Linked DNA regions of Asticcacaulis excentricus CB 48. Each later gene encodes a partner of the first gene's protein in a complex. Links are inferred from orthologs where the notes say so. Each region holds a gene or a part of one and is shown in the gene's direction. Other genes may lie near its edges.

Region 1 (9,055 bases):
AGTGGCGCTTGTCCTCATGGACTCGCAATCCCAGACCTTACCCGTCAGACGGACGTAACGGCCCTTGGGCAAGCCGTGTAGCCCTTCCATGAGGTTATCGCGGCCATAGAGCCCCAGTCGCCGACCCTGCAACGCCTTAGAAGAAGCCGCGTATTTAATCTTCGTGTCGCCCTTAGAAAGGAAAAGCGCCCGCGCGTGAACATACCCTTCGACGATGACACAGCGTCCTTTGTGAGCTGCAGGGTCTTTCAGAAGCTGGGGCAGGTCCACCGCCTCGGAGGCACCAGGTTTGAGGCACTCATCGCCGGTCGGGCGCAAACCGGTGTCGTAAACCTTGTCCTGCGCCATGACGGGCAAGGCCAGCAAAACGGACAAAATCAATCCGATCGCCAGCGCCCTCATCTTAATCCCCGCCGCCGACAAAGTGGACGATCTCAAAGCGGTCCCCGGCTTCGATCGGCGTGGCGACATAGGCCGATTTGGGCACGATTTCGAGATTGCGCTCCACCGCCACCTTGCGCGGATCGATACCGATCTGCCCGATCAGGGCCATCACATTGGCGGCCAAAACCTCGGTTTCTTCGCCATTCAACAGAATTTTCGTCATTTTCGGATCGTTTTCGGGCGAAAAAGCCCGCTTTTTCTTGTGAGCAAGCGCAACAGGGGATACAAGACCGCATCCCACAGGATCAGGCTTTGCATGTCGAAACCCATATATGTCCTTAACGGCCCCAATCTCAACCTTCTGGGGGTGCGTGAGCCGGAAATTTATGGATATACACGTCTTTCGGACATCGAGGCCCGTTGTACCGAGCTGGCTGCGGCCCGTCATGTCCCCGTCGTCTTTCGCCAGACGAATCACGAAGGCGAACTGATCGACTGGGTGCAGGAGGCACGCGAACACGCTTCGGTCCTGATTCTCAACCCGGCGGGCTATGGCCATACCTCGGTCGCGTTGCTGGACGCGCTGAAGGCCCTCAGCCAGCCGATCATCGAATGCCATCTGTCGAACCCTCACGCCCGCGAACCGTTCCGCCATCACTCCTATGTGTCGCTGGCGGCCAAGGCGGTTATTGCCGGTATGGGGGCGATTGGCTATGAACTGGCTATCGAGGCGGCCCTACGCCTCATCGAAAAATAGCCCACCGGCCCGTTCTTACGCACGGCCCCACCCCCTAACTAAGGTAAGCGCATGTCATCGCAAAAACCGGTTGACCCGATCGACCCCCGCCTCATTCGCAAGCTGGCGGACATCCTGAAGGAAACCGAGCTGACCGAAATCGAGGTCGAGCAGGGTGAACTGAAGATCCGCGTCGCGCGCACCCTCACCGCCGCGCCGGTGGCCACCTACGCCGCTCAGGTCGCGGCCCCCGCCCCTGTGGCAGCTCCTGCTCCCGCGGCTGCGGCTCCGGTCGCCGCCCCTGTGGCTGCCGAAGCCCCGAAAGCCGCCAAGGACGCGCTGAAATCGCCCATGGTCGGCACCGTCTATCTGTCGCCGCAGCCGGGTGCTGCTACCTTCGTTAAGGTCGGTGACAAGGTGAAGGCCGGTCAGACCCTGCTGATCATCGAAGCCATGAAGACCATGAACCCGATCCCCGCGCCCAAGGACGGCACGGTGTCGGAAATTCTCGTTTCCGACGCCCAGCCCGTCGAATTCGGCGAAGGCCTCGTGGTAATCGACTAACGCCATGTCCGACACCCCCAAACTGTTCGACAAGATCCTCATCGCCAACCGTGGCGAAATCGCCCTGCGCGTCATCCGCGCCTGTAAGGAGATGGGGATTGCCACCGTTGCGGTGCATTCGACCGCCGACGCCAACGCCATGCACGTGCACCTGGCGGACGAAAGCGTCTGCATCGGGCCGCCCGCTGCCGCCAAGTCGTATCTCAACATTCCGTCCATCATCGCGGCTGCCGAAATCACCGGCGCTCAGGCGATTCACCCCGGCTATGGTTTCCTGTCGGAAAACGCCCGTTTCGCCGAAATCGTCGGCGCGCACGGCATGACCTTCATCGGGCCTCAGCCGGACCACATCCGCCTGATGGGCGACAAGATCACCGCCAAGCAGGCCGCCAAGGACTCCGGCATCCCCGTCGTTCCGGGCTCTGACGGCGGCGTGGCCACGGTCGAAGACGCCATCGAAGCGTCGAAGTCCATCGGCTTCCCGCTGATCATCAAGGCCGCCGCCGGCGGCGGCGGTCGCGGCATGAAGGTCGCGGCCAATGCCGATGTGCTGGCCGAACAGGTGATGAGCGCCCAGACCGAAGCCGCTGCGGCCTTTGGTGACGGCACGGTCTATATGGAGCGCTACCTCCAGAAGCCGCGCCATATCGAGATTCAGGTGATCGCCGACAGCCACGGCAATGTCGTGCACCTCGGCGAACGCGACTGCTCGTTGCAACGCCGCCACCAGAAGGTGCTGGAAGAAGCCCCATCGCCCGTCATCGACGCAGCAGCGCGCGACAAGATCGGCATGATCGTCGTCGAAGCCATCCGCAAGATCGGCTATCTGGGCGTCGGCACCATCGAGTTCCTGTACGAGGATGGCGAGTTCTTCTTCATCGAGATGAACACCCGCCTTCAGGTCGAACACCCGGTCACCGAATTTGTCACCGGCGTCGATCTGGTCCGCGAACAGATCCGCATTGCGGCGGGCCTGCCTCTGTCCTTCACTCAGGCCGATATCGACCTGAAAGGCCACGCCATCGAAGTGCGGATCAACGCTGAAAACGCCCGCACCTTCGTGCCGTCACCCGGTACGGTCACCGACTTCCACACCCCCGGTGGCCTCGGTGTGCGCATGGATTCGGCGGTCTATAACGGCTACACCATCCCGCCCTATTACGACTCGATGATCGGCAAGCTGATCGTCTATGGGCGCGACCGTCCCGAAGCCCTGGCCCGCCTCAAACGCGCCCTTCAGGAAACTGTAGTGGCCGGTATCGACACCACGATTCCGCTGTTCCTCGACCTGCTGAACGAAGCCGACATCCAGAAAGGGGATTACAATATCCACTGGCTGGAAAAGTGGATCAAGGCGCAGGAAGAGGCGAAGGTCGTAAGCTGATCGAGCTATGGTGAGCAGGTTGTCATTTCTGGTTACCGCTGACGAACATAATTCGTGGGTATTGCCCGTTGTCGATGACCTGCCACTTACCGACCTGATCGAATCCTATGAGCGGGAAAACGGCTACACCGACCCCGCAGGTGGATATGGTCCAATTAGATGTAACGATTTGGATTTCTCTCGACGGACGATAAATCTTCTGGCGTGCGAGTGCGGTGAAACGGGTTGTTGGCCTCTACAGGCAACCCTGTCTCAAAAAGATGCTTGGGTTGTCTGGTCGGAGTTTCGCCAGCCGCATCGCTCAAATCGGGACTATTCTGGCTTCGGTCCTTTTCAATTTCTGCGTAGCGATCATGACGCTGCTATAAAGGGCTTATGCCTCTACGGTAGCTAATGACGTGACCGAGAGCTGAACATTTTGCAGGAATTCACCCTCGACGATCTGGTCCAATGCTACCGCACCGGCATTTTTCCGATGTCGGATGCGCGCGATGATGAGACCCTGTTTCTGGTCGATCCGCCGCTGCGGGGCATATTGCCGCTGGAAGGCGTGCGTGTGCCGTCGCGGCTGGCGCGCACCGTGCGCAACACCCCCTTCACGGTGAAGATCGACACGGCCTTCCGGCAGGTCATCGAATTGTGCGCCGAAAGCGCCGCCGACCGCGAAAGCACCTGGATTTCTCATTCGATTCAAGAGCTTTACGAGGCCCTCTTCGCGCGCGGTCTGGCCCACAGCGTTGAGGTATGGGACGGCACAAGGCTGGTGGGCGGGCTTTATGGCGTCGCCATCAACGGGGCGTTTTTCGGCGAAAGCATGGTGTCGCGCGCCACGGATGCCTCAAAAATCGCGCTGGTGCATCTGGTGGCGCGGCTGCGTGCCGGCGGCTATCGCCTGCTCGATTGTCAGTTTCTCACCGACCATCTGCGGCAGTTCGGCGTCATCGAAATTCCGCGTGAGGATTACAAGGCGCGCCTGAAAGACGCGCTGTCGGTCGAAGGCGACTTCTACCGGCTGGCGACCGCCGTGACCGGCAAGGGCGTCCTGCAACTGACCACCCAGACGTCATAGACCGGGTGTTCCATGCCGTTGACGCCCGGCGTCGAGGCGTAGGTCCAGCCCTTGAACACGTCCTTGGGCTTGGGCACCGTACCATTGGCCGCCGGCTGCGGCGAGGTGCGCACCTCAAGATAGGTCATGGTGTCGCTCATCGCCTCGTCCTGCGCCGAGGTCTCACAGGCCTTCACCGTATAGACCATGCCGCGATAGCGCTTGGGCTTGCCGACCGGGGCCTCAAAGCGGATCGCCTCACCCGTCACCTTGTCGAGCACGGTCAGGATGGCCGCACTGTAGCGCAGGCGCTTTTCGGGCGGCACCACGACCACAGGGGCTGATGACTGAGACGCGCTGCTGCTGGCCACTGGCGCATTGCCCACCACCTGACCGGCGGAATCGACATAGGGCGTACCCGCCGACGACTGAGCGGTGGCGGATGGCGGAACGGCGGCGGGCGTGCCTGTCCCAACGGCCTGCGGCTGGGTGGCCACCGGGGCCGCCGGGCGATTCACGGTTTGCGTATTGGCCGCACGCTGAGGCGCGTTGCGTTTATTCCCGGTCGGGTCGTAGGGCTTATACTCTACGCCGTCGATGTAATAGGGTTCCGGGTCATAGTCGGCATTGTCGCGCGCATCGCGGCGGTCACGGTTCGACTCACGGCGCGGGGCTTCTTCGTCGGGCGGGATGTTCTGGGCATAGAGCGGCAAGGCGATGGCGGCCACGCCGGCCATCAGCAGCACCGCCCGAACCATCGCGCCGGTCTTTCTCATCAGGGCTTCCACGCCTCGTAATCGCCCGACTTCGACGCCTGACGCTCGCCTTCAGCGTTCAGCGACCCCTTAGGGAACTGCGCGAACGGCGTCCCCGACAGGTTGGGCAGGTGCGGTTTTTCCCACGATTTGCGCGGCAGCGGCGCCACCGTCGGCGGCTCATCGTACATATAGTGCATCCAGCCGTGCCAGTCGGGCGGGATCTTCGAGGCATCGGCATAGCCGTTATAGATCACATAGCGGCGCGGCTTGTCGCCGTAGCTTTCTTTGGTATTGCGGGCCTGATAGTATTTGTTGCCGAATTCGTCGGTCCCGACGAGCTTCGACGTGCGGCCGATGGTGAACAGCGTACCGAGCGTCGCACCGCTCCACCACAAGAAGGCTTTATCCAGCAAGGTCTTACCCTATTTCACTAATTGGCGAAGAGAGAGACTCCGCCGGTTATGCGTCTCCTGACTTATAAAGCGCCGCTGCATCTGCGTAAAGCGCTTCTAAAGGCCACAACCGGCGAATTATCCCCCATGCGGGAGCCACGCAACATATTGTGGATGGATCGGCAGCACGGCCCCACATTTATTGCTGAAAGGTTAAAATCGGTTTAGGCTTTATCCCCAATTCTGCGCGCCAATCCGGGGAAGCCAATGGCAAAGATAATGTCCGGCGATTCTGTCCTGCCTGATCTGTCCTTTGCGGCGCGTGCCGAACAGGCCCAGCCTGTGCTGGAATGGCGCGAAATCGAACGCGGCCCCGACAGTTTCAGCATCCTGTGCCCGCGCGACTGGACCACGGCGCAAAGCGAAGCCTGGCATGACTGGGTCGAAGCCCTGCCGCGCGACCTGCCCGAAGGGGCGTTTCCGCCGGTGGCCGAAGGGCTGGATGGCGCTTTCGACCTCTATGCTCATCGTCTGGCGGCGTGGGGGCGCGTGTATGGCATATTGCGCGAAGACGAGGCGCAGGCCTTTGCGGCCGAACTGGCCGCGACCCTGCGGCTGGGGCTGGCCGCCCCGGCAACAGGTGTGCGAACGGGGCATCGCGTGCCGTTACTGGATGGCACGAAAATCACGCAAACAGAGGCCCGCTACGCCGACATCGAAGATCATGCCTGTGTGCGTGACCTGCGCGACCTGCTGGTCGGGGCGCGCTCCGAAGCCGTCGCCCGCGCCACCCGCGATCAGCTTCACGCCGCCCTGTCCGGCATCACCGCCGCCATTGCGCGCGCCGAGGGCGAACAGCGCGCCAGCCTGCAACACAATCCGGCTCTGGCCCGCGCGGCACTGAAAGCCCGCCGTCTGGGGGCCTCGGACGCCCTCATCCAGTCGGTTATTCAGTCCACGGACGGTTTGACCGGCGACAGCACCCTGCCCGACTGGTCTTTGCAAAATGTCGAGGCCGACCGGCCCGCCCCGGCGGTCATCGTCACCGCGCGCCGCGACCTGATCGCTGCCGGTGATCCGTCGGCGCGTCTGGCGGCGCAGGCGGCACTGGAAAGCGGCCGCCTGTGGATCGCCTTCGATCCGGACGCCGCCGAAGCGCTGGATGACACCCTGATCGCACCGCGCGCCGCGCTCAACGCCTATGGATTCCTTAAGCCAACCGGCTTCGACATCGAAGGCTTTGCCGCCTGTGCCGCCCTGTGGACCGTGGCGCTCGATATCGAAAGCCATCTGGCCTTTGCCACCACGCCCGAAGCCGCTCAGCGTCTGGCCTATCATCGCCCCATTGCCCTCACCGTGGCCGGCCTCAGCGAAACCTTGATGGCGCTGAGCCTGAGTGCGCAAACCGAAGCCGGGCAGGACTTTGCTGCCGCCCTGATGGCCGTGCTCGATGCCGAAAGCGTGCACGCCTCGGCTGTGCTGTCGCGCCACCTGACGCCCTATACCGGGTTCGCCGCCGAACGCGATGACCGCGTGTCGGCGCTGAGCCAGAAACTCTATCGTTTGTCGGGCCTTAAGAGCGCTGACCTTAAGGCGCATGCCCTGACGCGCCTGCAAACGGCGCTGAGACTGGCCAAGCCCACCGGTCTGCGCCACGTGCAGACGACCACCCTGTTTGACGATCCGGAACTGTCGTTGCGGTTGGGCGTGACGCTGGGGGATGCGCCGCTGACCGCCCTGACCGTGGCCATGGAAGGCACCGACGGCGTCTTTGTGCGCGGCCTGCACCCCGCCGTCTGGCAAGGGCTGAACGGCGATGAGCGCGACACGGTGCGGACGCATCTGCTGGGGCATCGCACGCTGGACGGCGCACCGCACATCCATGCTCAGACCCTGAAAGCCAAAGGGCTGAGTGATTTTGAAATCGCGGCCCTCGAAGACGCCCTGATCACCGCCCACAGCCTCGAAGAGGTGGTGTCGCCGGCCGTGCTGGATGCCGATTTCATCAAGGATATCTGGGGCATCAGCGACGAAGACCTGCACGCGCCGGGTTTCAGCCTGCTGCGCCTGATGGGCTTTCCGGCGGACGAAATCACCGAGGCGCAGGCCTTTATCTTCGGCCATGACACCACGGAAGGCCTGCCGGACGCCCTGCGTCAGCGTCTCAGCCCTCCCGCCCTGAAAGCGCGACTGGCCCTGCGGCAAAAACTCGAAAGCTTTGCCTCCGCGCCTGCGGCTTCGGCCCTTGTGCTTGAGTGGAATCAGGGCGTGCCCGACGCGCTCAAGGCCCTGGCTCAGGCAGCCGATAGTGGTCTGCGCGCCATCGGCCTCAAGCGTCAGCCGGCACCCCCATCGCTGACGCTGGATATTCCGGAATTTGAGGAGGCCCGCCGTCCAGCTCCGGAACCCGTGCGCGAAGCCCCGGCCCAGACGGTGATCGAAAAGATCATCGAACGCGACCGCGAACGCCAGAAACTGCCCGACCGCCGCAAGGGCTATATCCAGAAGGCCAGCGTCGGCGGCCACAAGGTCTATCTGCACACCGGTGAATACGAAGACGGTTCGGTCGGCGAAATTTTTATCGACATGCACAAGGAAGGCGCGGCCTTCCGTTCACTGATGAATAATTTTGCCATCGCCGTGTCGATCGGCCTGCAATACGGCGTGCCGCTGGACGAATTTGTCGATGCCTTCGTCTTTACGCGCTTTGAACCGGCGGGCCCGGTCAGCGGCAACGATTCGATCCGCTCGGCGACTTCGATCCTCGATTACATCTTCCGGGAACTGGCGATCTCGTACCTAAACCGCGAAGACCTGTCGAACGCCGATCCGGATGAACTGAACGCTGACGGTCTGGGTCAGGGGCATGGCCTGTCGAAGCTGGCCGATGACGGCAATGAAGGCATTGCCGCCTCGCATCTGATTTCCAAGGGCTTTATGCGCGGACAGCCGGACAATCTGGTCGTCGTACCTTTTGGACGCAAGACCCCGAAAACGGACGATCCGTCCCTGCCGCCCGAAGCGCAGGGGGAATAGTCCAGCCTCCTCCCCTGTGAGCGGCGCGAACGGGGGAGGTGTCGAGCAAGCGAAGCGCGTCGAGACGGAGGGGGCGTTCGGTTGGTCACCCCCTCCGTCTCGTCACTTACGCGACGATTCACCTCCCCCGCTTTGCAGGGGTGGAGATCAGGCCCACGCCTTCTGCTTCAGCCACTCCTCAGCGATCTGCACCGCATTCAAAGCCGCCCCTTTGCGCAGGTTGTCGCCGCTGATGAACAGGGTCAGGCCGTGCGCCACGGTCGGGTCACGGCGGATACGGCCCACCTGCACCGGGTCGCGTCCGGACACCGCCAGCGGATTGGGGACATCGGCGATTTCGACGCCGGGCGCTTCGGCCAGCAGAGCCAGCGCCGCCTCAGGCGTCATCGGGCGCTCGAACTCAGCATTGATCGACAGGGAATGGCCCGTAAAGACCGGCACGCGCACGCAGGTCGCCGCTACCAATAAGTCAGGGATTTCAAGGATCTTGCGGCTTTCGTCGCGCAGCTTCAGTTCCTCTTCCGTATAGCCGTCCTCGCCCAGCACATAGTTGAGCGGCACGACGTTATAGGCGATCGGCACGGCCCATTTGCGCACCGGTCCCAAATCGACCGCCGCTCCGTCCTGCGCCAAAGCGGCGCAGCCGTCGGCCCCCGCCACGATCTGATCACGCAAAATCTCGACGCCTTCCATGCCGCCGCCGGACACGGCCTGATAGGTGCTGGCGATCAGGCGCTTCAATCCCGCCGCCTC
Region 2 (9,229 bases), on another replicon or contig:
GCCTCACAGGTGGCCGCTCTTCCCGAAGTGCGTGAGGCCCTGAAGCGGTTTCAGATCGATTTTGCCCATCAACCGGGCGGCGCTGTCCTTGACGGGCGTGATATCGGCACAGTGATTGCGCCCGATGCGCCAGTCAAAATTTTTGTCACTGCCCGCGCCGAGGTGCGTGCCCACCGCCGCTGGCTGCAACTGGTAAAGAGTAATCCGGATCTGGCTTATGAAGATGTGCTGGCCGATATCCGCCTGCGTGATGAGCGCGACTCGTCACGCTCGTCGGCACCGCTGTCCATGGCTGATGATGCCGTCTTGCTTGATACGACCGATTTAGGTATAGAGGCGGCCATCGAACATGCGCGACGCATCGTGAGGGACCGCCGCGGCTCTTTTTAAAAGGGCCAATCTCATCGGCGCTCTTTTATCAGGCAGGATCACGAACGGCGCTCCGCGGAAACCCAATCTGGGCGTCCGGCATGTGACATTCCCTTAAAAAAGCCGCTGTCCGTGTGGCCGAAGCCGTGCGCTTCGCCGTTCCTGTCCGCTTACGCCGTCTTCGAAACGGCCACGCCTCAGCGCCAACCCAAACTGAGATTACATGAGCGATTATAATCCGTCGCGTGACGATTTTGCGGCCCTTCTGGACGAATCCCTGCACGGCCGTGACATGCTCGAAGGTCAGGTCGTACACGGTCTGGTCGTCGGCCTGGAAAAGGACTTCGTTATCGTCGATGTCGGTCTGAAGACCGAAGGCCGCGTTTCGCTGAAGGAATTCGGCTCGGACGCCGCCAACATCAAGACTGGCGACACCGTCGAAGTCTATCTGGAACGCGTCGAAAACGCCATGGGCGAAGCGGTCATCAGCCGTGAGAAGGCCCGTCGCGAAGAAGCCTGGACCCGTCTCGAAGCCATCTTCAACCGTGGCGAGCCGGTCATGGGGACCATCGTCGGCCGCGTCAAGGGCGGCTTCACCGTTGATATGGACGGCGCTTCGGGCTTCCTGCCTGGCTCGCAAGTCGATATCCGTCCGGTGCGTGACATCGCCCCGCTGATGGGCAAGGAACAGCCCTTCGCCATCCTGAAGATGGACCGTCCGCGCGGCAATATCGTTGTGTCGCGTCGCGCCATCCTCGAAGAAGCTCGTGCCGAGCAGCGCACTGAGCTCGTCGGTCAGTTGGCCGAAGGTGAAATCCGTGACGGTGTGGTCAAGAACATCACCGACTACGGTGCGTTCGTTGACCTCGGCGGCATCGACGGCCTGCTGCACGTTACCGACATGTCGTGGAAGCGCGTTTCGCATCCGTCGCAGGTCCTCAATGTTGGCGACAGCGTGCGCGTCCAGATCATCAAGATCAATCCGGACACGCAGCGCATTTCGCTCGGCATGAAGCAACTGCAATCTGATCCCTGGGACGGTGTCGAAGCCAAGTACCCTGTCGGTGGCAAGTTCACCGGTCGTATCACCAACATCACTGACTACGGCGCGTTCGTCGAGCTGGAGTCGGGCGTTGAGGGTCTGGTGCACGTTTCGGAAATGTCGTGGACCAAGAAGAACGTCCATCCGGGCAAGATCGTTTCGACCTCTCAGGAAGTCGATGTGGTCGTGCTGGAAGTCGATGCCGGCAAGCGCCGCGTGTCGCTGGGCCTCAAGCAGGCTCAGAACAATCCGTGGGATGACTTCCTGTCCAAGCACCCGATTGGCTCGGTGATCGAAGGCGAAGTGAAGAACGCGACCGAATTCGGTCTGTTCGTCGGCTTTGAAAACGACATCGACGGCATGGTCCACCTCTCCGACCTCGACTGGAACGTCGCGGGCGAAGAAGCGATTGCCAAGTACAAGAAGGGCGACATCGTCAAGACTAAGGTTCTGGACGTTGACGTCGAAAAGGAACGCATCTCGCTGGGTATCAAGCAGCTTGGCGGCGATCCGATGTCGGGCGACACCTTCCGCAAGGGCCAGACCGTGACCGTGACCGTCACCGAAGTCACTTCGGGCGGTATCGAAGTCAAGTTTGGCGAAGACGATGCGCAGGTTTCGGCCTTCATCCGTAAGTCGGACCTGTCGCGCGACCGCAACGAGCAGCGCGTCGAGCGCTTCGCCGTGGGTGACCGCGTCGATGCCCAGATCACCAATGTCGATAAGGCCGCCCGCAAGGTGTCCGTCTCGATCAAGGCTCTGGAAATGGCCGACGAAAAGCAGGCCATCGAGCAGTACGGCTCTCAGGACTCCGGCGCTTCGCTGGGCGACATCCTGGGTGCGGCTCTGCGCGGTTCGACCAAAGAGTAAGCCTTTTAGACGCAAGCGTCTTTAATGCTGCCCCTGCATTCAGCTTCGCAAGAACTGAAATGCGGGGGCTTTTTTTGTGCGCCGCAGCGTTCAACATGTGCAGACTCGTGCTGATGTCGGCATTTTCCGTATACATTTCGCTTCAGCGGCTATTAATTTTTGAAACAACCCCTTGAAGCGGCTTTCGTTTTCGATCATGCTCGCAAGATGATGTGCTGGCGGGTGTCCGGCTGCGTTGCAACGTGGTCATAAGATTCAAAACCGCGGATCAATGGACGCCTACATATTTCGAACCTATGTTCGGGGGATAAGATGTTAAAATCGGAACTGATCGAGCGTTTGGCGTCCGAGTATCCGCATATGACGCAAAAAGACGTCGAACGGATCGTCAATCTGATTCTGGAATCCATGATAGAGACGCTCGAAAAGGGTGGTCGGGTCGAGCTTCGGGGCTTCGGGGCCTTTTCCGTGCGCTCACGTCCGGCGCGTGTGGGGCGCAATCCGCGCACCGGTGAAGCCGTATCGGTTCCCGCCAAACACGTGCCCTTCTTCAAAAGCGGCAAGGAACTGCGCGAACGCCTGAACCTGTCGGGCGACGACAACGAATAAAACAAACCTATAAACAGAGGGGGTGCCCGTGAGCATTGTTTCAGAATTTAAAACCTTCCTGATGCGCGGCAACGTCATCGATCTGGCTGTCGGTGTCGTCATTGGCGGCGCGTTCGGCAAGATCGTGTCATCGCTCGTTGACAATATCATCATGCCGCCGATCGGGTTACTGACGGGTGGCGTGGATTTTTCCGACCTCAAACTGGTCTTGAAAGCCGCCGTCGCCGACACGCCCGAAGTGGCGATCAGCTACGGCATCTTTATTAACACGCTGATTCAGTTCGTGATTATCGGTGCGGCCATCTTCATGGTGGTCAAGGCGATCAACCGCCTCTTCCCGCCGCCGGCTGCGCCCGCAGCCGATCCGGGGCCTTCGGAGAAGGACCTGCTTGCCGGTATCCTTGAAGAGCTGAAGAAGAAATAGATGAAAAGGCGCGGCGGTTTCCGCGCCTTTTCTTTTACCCGAACAGCGTCGCCAGACCGATCAGTTCCAGGTCGCGCGCCCGGACGAAAAAGACCGGTATGTCCTGCATATAGCCGCGCAAGCGCCCCTTGTCATTGAAACGCGCCTCAAAGGCGGACCAGTCGATCAGGTCGCTGATCAGTTCCACATACTCGCCCGCCAGATAGATGCCACCGCGCGCCCCCAGCATTAGAGCCGTGTCGGAGGCCATAGCGGCCAGAAAACCCTGACTGAGGCTGACGGCTTCAAGCGCACGTGCATCATCGGTATGGGCCAAGGCGACCACTTCGGAAGCATTCACGCGGCGGTTATCGCCCGCATCGACCTGCCCTAAAATTTCATAGATTTCTGCCAGACCCTGCATACTGACGACGCGCTCGCGCGAGACGTGGCCGTATTTGCGCTCCAGATGCTCAAAAACCTGCGCTTCACGCGGCGTTGTCACTGCCAGATCGGCATGACCGCCCTCGCAGGGCAGCACGGTCGGATGCCCCAGATCATCCATAATTATGCCGGCCAGCCCAAGTCCGCGTCCGGCCCCGACCAGTGCGCGGGCCTGCCCGTCCTCGCCTTCGCCGCCGCAGACCTTGACGAGCTCGGAGGTGAACAGACGATCCACCGCCATGGCCTTACATACACAGTCATTGACAACGTGCAGGCGCTGAATGTTCAGAAGGTCGCGCAGATGCTGACGGTCGATGCGGTAGCCATGGTTGGGCATGGAAAACCCGCCATCCACTTCCCAGCCGCACGCTGAAACCGCGGCCGCCATCAGTTCGGGCTGGTTGTTGGCTTCGAGAAAATCGATTATGGAAGCGTTAAATTCTTCGATCGACTTGCATGGATAAAGGGTTGCCTCTGTCGGGCGCGCCCCTGGCGTTACAAGTGCCAGCTTCATGTGAGCGCTATTGGAGAGATCGCTCAAAAGAACGGCGGTCATATACTATCCCCTGTACGGTGCACCGTTTGTCCGGCGCGCTTTTTGTGAGTCGAGAATTAGCGCGCTAATTCTTGATTTTTCTTAAAGCTCGGCGCATCTGATTTAAAAATCAAGGCGTTTTATGACCATTTTGGCGAAAATTTGCGGTATTACCGATGATGTTAGCGCTCGCATCGCGATAGATGACAGCGCTGGCATGTTGGGCTTCATCTCATTTCCGAAAAGCCCGAGGCATCTTGACTTGGAGCGCATGGCTCAGTTGATTGCAAATGCGACTTCTTATACTGCGCACATGAATAAAAAAACGCAGTGCGTTAGTGTCGTGGTTGATCCGGATGATGCCCTGCTTGAGACAATCGCGCAAAACGTTCGGCCCGACCTGATCCAGTTGCATGGCCATGAAAGTCCTGAGCGTGTGCGTCATATCCGCGCGCGCTTTGGCATTCCGCTCATCAAGGCCATCAGTGTCGAAAGCCGTGCCGATGTGCTGGCGGCCGCGCCTTATGAAGAGGTGGTTGAGCATTTGCTGTTTGATGCCAAACCGCCGAAGGATGCCACCCTGCCCGGCGGGGTCGGGGCGCGCTTTGACTGGACGCTGATGGAAGGCTACCCGTCGTTACGCCCGTGGTTACTCGCCGGCGGGCTCAACCCGTGGAACGTTGCCGAAGCGGTTTCACAGTCGAAAGCGAAGATGGTCGATGTTTCTTCTGGTGTTGAGCGGGCACCGGGACTAAAAGACGCAGCACTGATCTCTCAGTTTCTTAAGGCCGTAAAAGGGCTTTAATCCAGAAGGACCTTTCACCGTGGATGATGCCATCCTGACCAATCGCTACAATATGCCGGACGCCAAGGGCCGTTTCGGTGAGTTCGGTGGGCTTTATGTCCCCGAAACCCTTATGCCGCTCGTTCTCGAACTGGGCGAAGCGTGGGCGCAGGCGAAAGAGGATGAGGCCTTCTGGGCGGAGTACCACCATCTTCTCAAATATTTTGTCGGTCGCCCGAGCCCGCTGTATCTGGCGGAGCGCCTGACAGAGTATTTTGGTGGCGCCAAAATCTATTTCAAGCGCGAAGAACTGAACCACACCGGCGCGCATAAGATCAATAACTGCATCGGTCAGATCCTGCTGGCGCGCCGTATGGGCCGCACGCGAATTATCGCTGAAACCGGGGCCGGTCAGCACGGTGTCGCTTCTGCTACCGTGTGCGCGAAGTTCGATCTTCCGTGTACGGTCTATATGGGTGCGCTCGACGTCGAACGCCAAAAACCCAATGTTTTCCGTATGCAACTGATGGGCACCAAGGTGCACCCGGTGACCAATGGTAATGGCACGCTGAAAGACGCCATGAACGAGGCGCTGCGTGACTGGGTCACCAATGTCCACGATACCTATTATATGATTGGCACCGCCGCCGGCATGCACCCCTATCCGGAGATGGTGCGCGACTTTCAGACCATCATCGGCAAGGAGACGCGCCAACAGATTCTGGAGGCCGAAGGCCGCCTGCCTGACGCTGTTATCGCCTGCGTCGGTGGGGGTTCGAACGCCATCGGCATGTTCCACCCCTTCATTGATGATGAGAGCGTGAAGATCGTCGGTGTTGAAGCCGCCGGTCACGGGCTTGATGTCTATAATGGCCACGCGGCCTCGCTGAACGGCGGCCGACCGGGCGTTTTGCACGGCAACCGCACCTATCTGCTTCAGGATGAGGACGGGCAGATCCTTGAAGGGCACTCGATTTCGGCCGGTCTCGACTATCCTGGCATTGGGCCGGAACACGCGCACCTGTTCGACACGGGTCGCGCCCGTTACGTCTATGCCACGGACGAGGAGGCTCTGGAGGCCTTCCAGCTGACGTCGCGCCTTGAAGGCATTATCCCGGCGCTCGAATCCTCGCACGCCATCGCCCGCCTGGGTGATCTGGCCAAGGAGATCGGTAAGGGCGGCGTCATCGTGCTCAACCTTTCGGGTCGGGGCGATAAAGACATTTTCACCGTCGCCAAGGCGCTCGGTCAGCAAATGGGGAATCTCTAACCGTGTCAGTCGCGCGTATCGACGCCCGCTTCGCCGAACTCAAGGCGCAGAATCGGGCGGCTTTTGTCTCCTACATCATGGCCGGCGATCCGGACCTCGATACCTCTTTCGACCTTTTGAAAGGGTTGGTGGAGGCCGGGGCCGATATTATCGAGCTGGGCTTCCCGTTTTCCGACCCGATGGCCGAAGGCCCGATCATCCAGCTGGCCGCCGAACGCTCGCTGAAGAATGGCACGCGTATGGCCGACGTTTTTGCGCTGGCTTCACGCTTTCGTGAATCCGACGCCAAAACCCCGCTCATTCTGATGGGCTATATGAACCCCGTTGAGAATATGGGCTATCCGGCCTTTGCTGAAGCCTGTGCCAAAGCCGGGGTTGATGGGGTGATCGTCGTCGATTGTCCGCCGGAAGAGGCCGAGCGTTTGATCGATGCGCTCGATGCCGCTGACGTGGCCCTGATCCGCCTGATAACGCCGACGAGCGACGACAATCGTCTGAAAACGCTGGTGAAGCGCACGAAGGGCTTCGTCTACTACGTCTCCGTGGCAGGCGTCACCGGCGTAAAGGAAGCCGACGCCGAGGGGATCCGCGAGGCCGTGTCCCATGTGCGTGAGGTTGCCAACCTGCCCGTTGTGGTGGGCTTCGGCATCAAGACGCCAGAGCGTGCCGCCGAAGTCGCCCGTATCGCCGACGGCAGCGTTGTCGGTTCCGTGCTGGTAGACGCAGTAGCGAAATCTTTACTTGAAAATTCCCCATCCAACACAAAAGTGCTGGAAACCGCGAGCCTTTTGGCTCAGGCTGTCCGTAACGCGAGAAACTAGGCCCTCAAACTGTGGAAGCCTGTCAATGAAAGGGTTCATTAACCCTTTTTTGGCACGGCTGACCTCAGAAAAATGCATAGATTTTTGAGCGCCCCCGGAGTTAGTGACCTTACATGGCCATTGCCGATAAATTAGCCAAGAGTAGACGCGCTTTGACGAATACCGCCCGACCCACGGACCGCCGCGACAGCGGTGGATGGCTCGCCAAGATCGCCCCCGGCGTCTCCAAATTTGTGTCCAAGCGCGAAACGCCTGAAAACCTCTGGGTCAAGGACCCAGACACGGGCGAGATGATCTACCGCCCCGATCTCGAAGCCTCACTCTGGGTGACGCCGACGGGCCGGCATATGCGCATCAATGCCCAGACGCGCCTCAGCTTCACCTTCGACAACGGTGAATACGAAGCCCTCGACACCCCGGCCGTGCCGGAAGACCCGCTGCATTTCTCTGATGGCAAACCCTATTCGCAGCGCCTAAAGGCCGCGCGTGACGCCTCTGGCGCTAAGGACACCATGCAGATCGGCTATGGCAAGGTGGCGGACGTTCCTTGCGTGGTGCTGGTGCAGGATTTTACCTTCATGGGTGGCTCGCTTGGCATGGCTGCCGGTGAAGCCTTTATCGCCGCCTGCCGTTATGCCGCTGAGCGAAAGGTGCCTCTGGTTGCCATTACGGCTTCGGGTGGGGCGCGAATGCAGGAAGGGACACTGTCCCTGATGCAATTGGCGCGCACGACGCTCGCTATTCAGGAACTGAAGGCCGCGCAACTGCCTTATATCGTTGTCCTCACCGACCCGACGACGGGTGGTGTGTCGGCGTCTTACGCCATGCTGGGCGACATTCATCTGGCGGAGCCTGGTGCGCTGATCTGCTTTGCCGGACCGCGTGTGATCGAAACCACCATCCGCGAAAAGCTGCCCGAAGGCTTCCAGCGCGCCGAGTATCTTGTTGATAAGGGCATGGTAGATCGCGTTGTTCCGCGTGCGGAACTTCCCGAAGTTCTGGGTGCTCTGATGTCCATGCTGATGGATGGTAAACGCCGCCAGGGTTATTGACCCTGCCTTCCAACGCGTAGCCGGTGACGAACAGAAGCCTGTGACGGCGAAAGGCTGCTGGCCGGTTGCACACTCCATGCGGGCTTTTTTCAACGCGGTAAGCGGCGGCGTTCGCGTTCATGTGGCCCGCGGCTGCATTGACCCAGGTCATTCGTTTTTGAGTGGCACCACATTGCTTAAATTTAATTCAGCTTACTGCATCCGCTGAACCTGTTCAGGGCCTCTATATTGCATGGGGATAGCATCGTCTCCAAAAACCATGTCGTGGAGGTCATATAGTGGACGGTTTTTTATTGGTTTCTGATCCAGGCGAGCAATTAGGCATCGCCTTTCTCGTTATGTCGCTCGTATTTGTGGTCCATTCAATAAAGCGCTTTCAAGTCAAGTCTAGGCTCAGTTTTGAGTTGGAAAACGGCCGAATTGCGCGTTCGGATTATGAGCTGGCCCTCTTAAACCTTAGCCATGGCGCTCGGCGTCGTTGGGTGGCCTATGTTGTGGTCGCTATTGTCATCACAATGGCAACGCTCTTTGGAAATGGCCTTGGAGACCTCTTCTTGAATTTGAGCTCGTTCTAGGCGTTTTCAGAGTTTCCCAGGGGCTGGACCCAGTTATTGCGTTGGCGCTCATGCTGGACGTGGTCCTAACCCGCGGGGGAGGGTAATTGGGTGAGAGCCTGGCGAGTCAGACGTTTCTCGGGTTGCGCATCAGTGATTTTCGGATGGGATTAAAGTTCGAGCCGTGGCGTCAAGTATGACGGACGCCTTTTGTATGCGCGGGTTTGTTGTTCCCATTAAGGTGCCAGATTTGACCCCTTATGTCTGCAGAGCCAATATAAAGAGCCAAATTTGGCATCTTATTCTTCTTAATTGAGCCACGTTGGCTTGATCGTGCACCTCTTGCCCCGCTGGCATCAACCCTGTCTCGTTGCTTTCGGCATTAAATCCAGATCCCTGCGAAAGTTGCACTTTGGTTCTGGGCTATACCGCTTGATCCGTAGAGGTGCTAAGAGCGCATTATGACCGACCGACTT

The links.
Region 2: the proteins of accB (region 1) and ASTEX_RS11640 are in contact, whole or in part, in a solved structure (PDB 8UXZ), measured with the Escherichia coli proteins. The link is inferred for Asticcacaulis excentricus CB 48 from one-to-one orthologs.

Annotation. Positions count from the first base shown.
Region 1 is NC_014817.1:694,499-703,553, forward strand. Bases 132-2,938 are described here. They hold accB (acetyl-CoA carboxylase biotin carboxyl carrier protein), read left to right. Parts: upstream 132-1,192; coding sequence 1,193-1,684; downstream 1,685-2,938. Other genes in these bases: ASTEX_RS14915 (hypothetical protein), read right to left, coding at 132-402; thiS (sulfur carrier protein ThiS), read right to left, coding at 404-607; aroQ (type II 3-dehydroquinate dehydratase), read left to right, coding at 701-1,141; accC (acetyl-CoA carboxylase biotin carboxylase subunit), read left to right, coding at 1,707-2,938. Also shown: more of ASTEX_RS14915, read right to left, coding at 1-131; more of accC, read left to right, coding at 2,939-3,068; aat (leucyl/phenylalanyl-tRNA--protein transferase), read left to right, coding at 3,487-4,137; ASTEX_RS14945 (DUF2155 domain-containing protein), read right to left, coding at 4,074-4,892; ASTEX_RS14950 (NADH:ubiquinone oxidoreductase subunit NDUFA12), read right to left, coding at 4,892-5,287; ASTEX_RS14955 (TSCPD domain-containing protein), read left to right, coding at 5,534-8,302; ASTEX_RS14960 (aspartate-semialdehyde dehydrogenase), read right to left, coding at 8,450-9,055. UniProt on the Escherichia coli protein: This protein is a component of the acetyl coenzyme A carboxylase complex; first, biotin carboxylase catalyzes the carboxylation of the carrier protein and then the transcarboxylase transfers the carboxyl group to form malonyl-CoA.
Region 2 is NC_014816.1:2,561,904-2,571,132, reverse strand. The notes cover bases 6,249-9,229. They hold ASTEX_RS11640 (acetyl-CoA carboxylase carboxyltransferase subunit beta), read left to right. Parts: upstream 6,249-7,260; coding sequence 7,261-8,199; downstream 8,200-9,229. Other genes in these bases: ASTEX_RS11630 (bifunctional folylpolyglutamate synthase/dihydrofolate synthase), read left to right, coding at 9,215-9,229; ASTEX_RS11635 (hypothetical protein), read left to right, coding at 8,478-8,774; trpA (tryptophan synthase subunit alpha), read left to right, coding at 6,329-7,147; trpB (tryptophan synthase subunit beta), read left to right, coding at 6,249-6,326. In the rest of the region: cmk ((d)CMP kinase), read left to right, coding at 1-390; rpsA (30S ribosomal protein S1), read left to right, coding at 593-2,281; ASTEX_RS11670 (integration host factor subunit beta), read left to right, coding at 2,594-2,890; large-conductance mechanosensitive channel protein MscL, read left to right, coding at 2,919-3,314; ASTEX_RS11660 (glucokinase), read right to left, coding at 3,349-4,293; ASTEX_RS11655 (phosphoribosylanthranilate isomerase), read left to right, coding at 4,415-5,077; more of trpB, read left to right, coding at 5,130-6,248.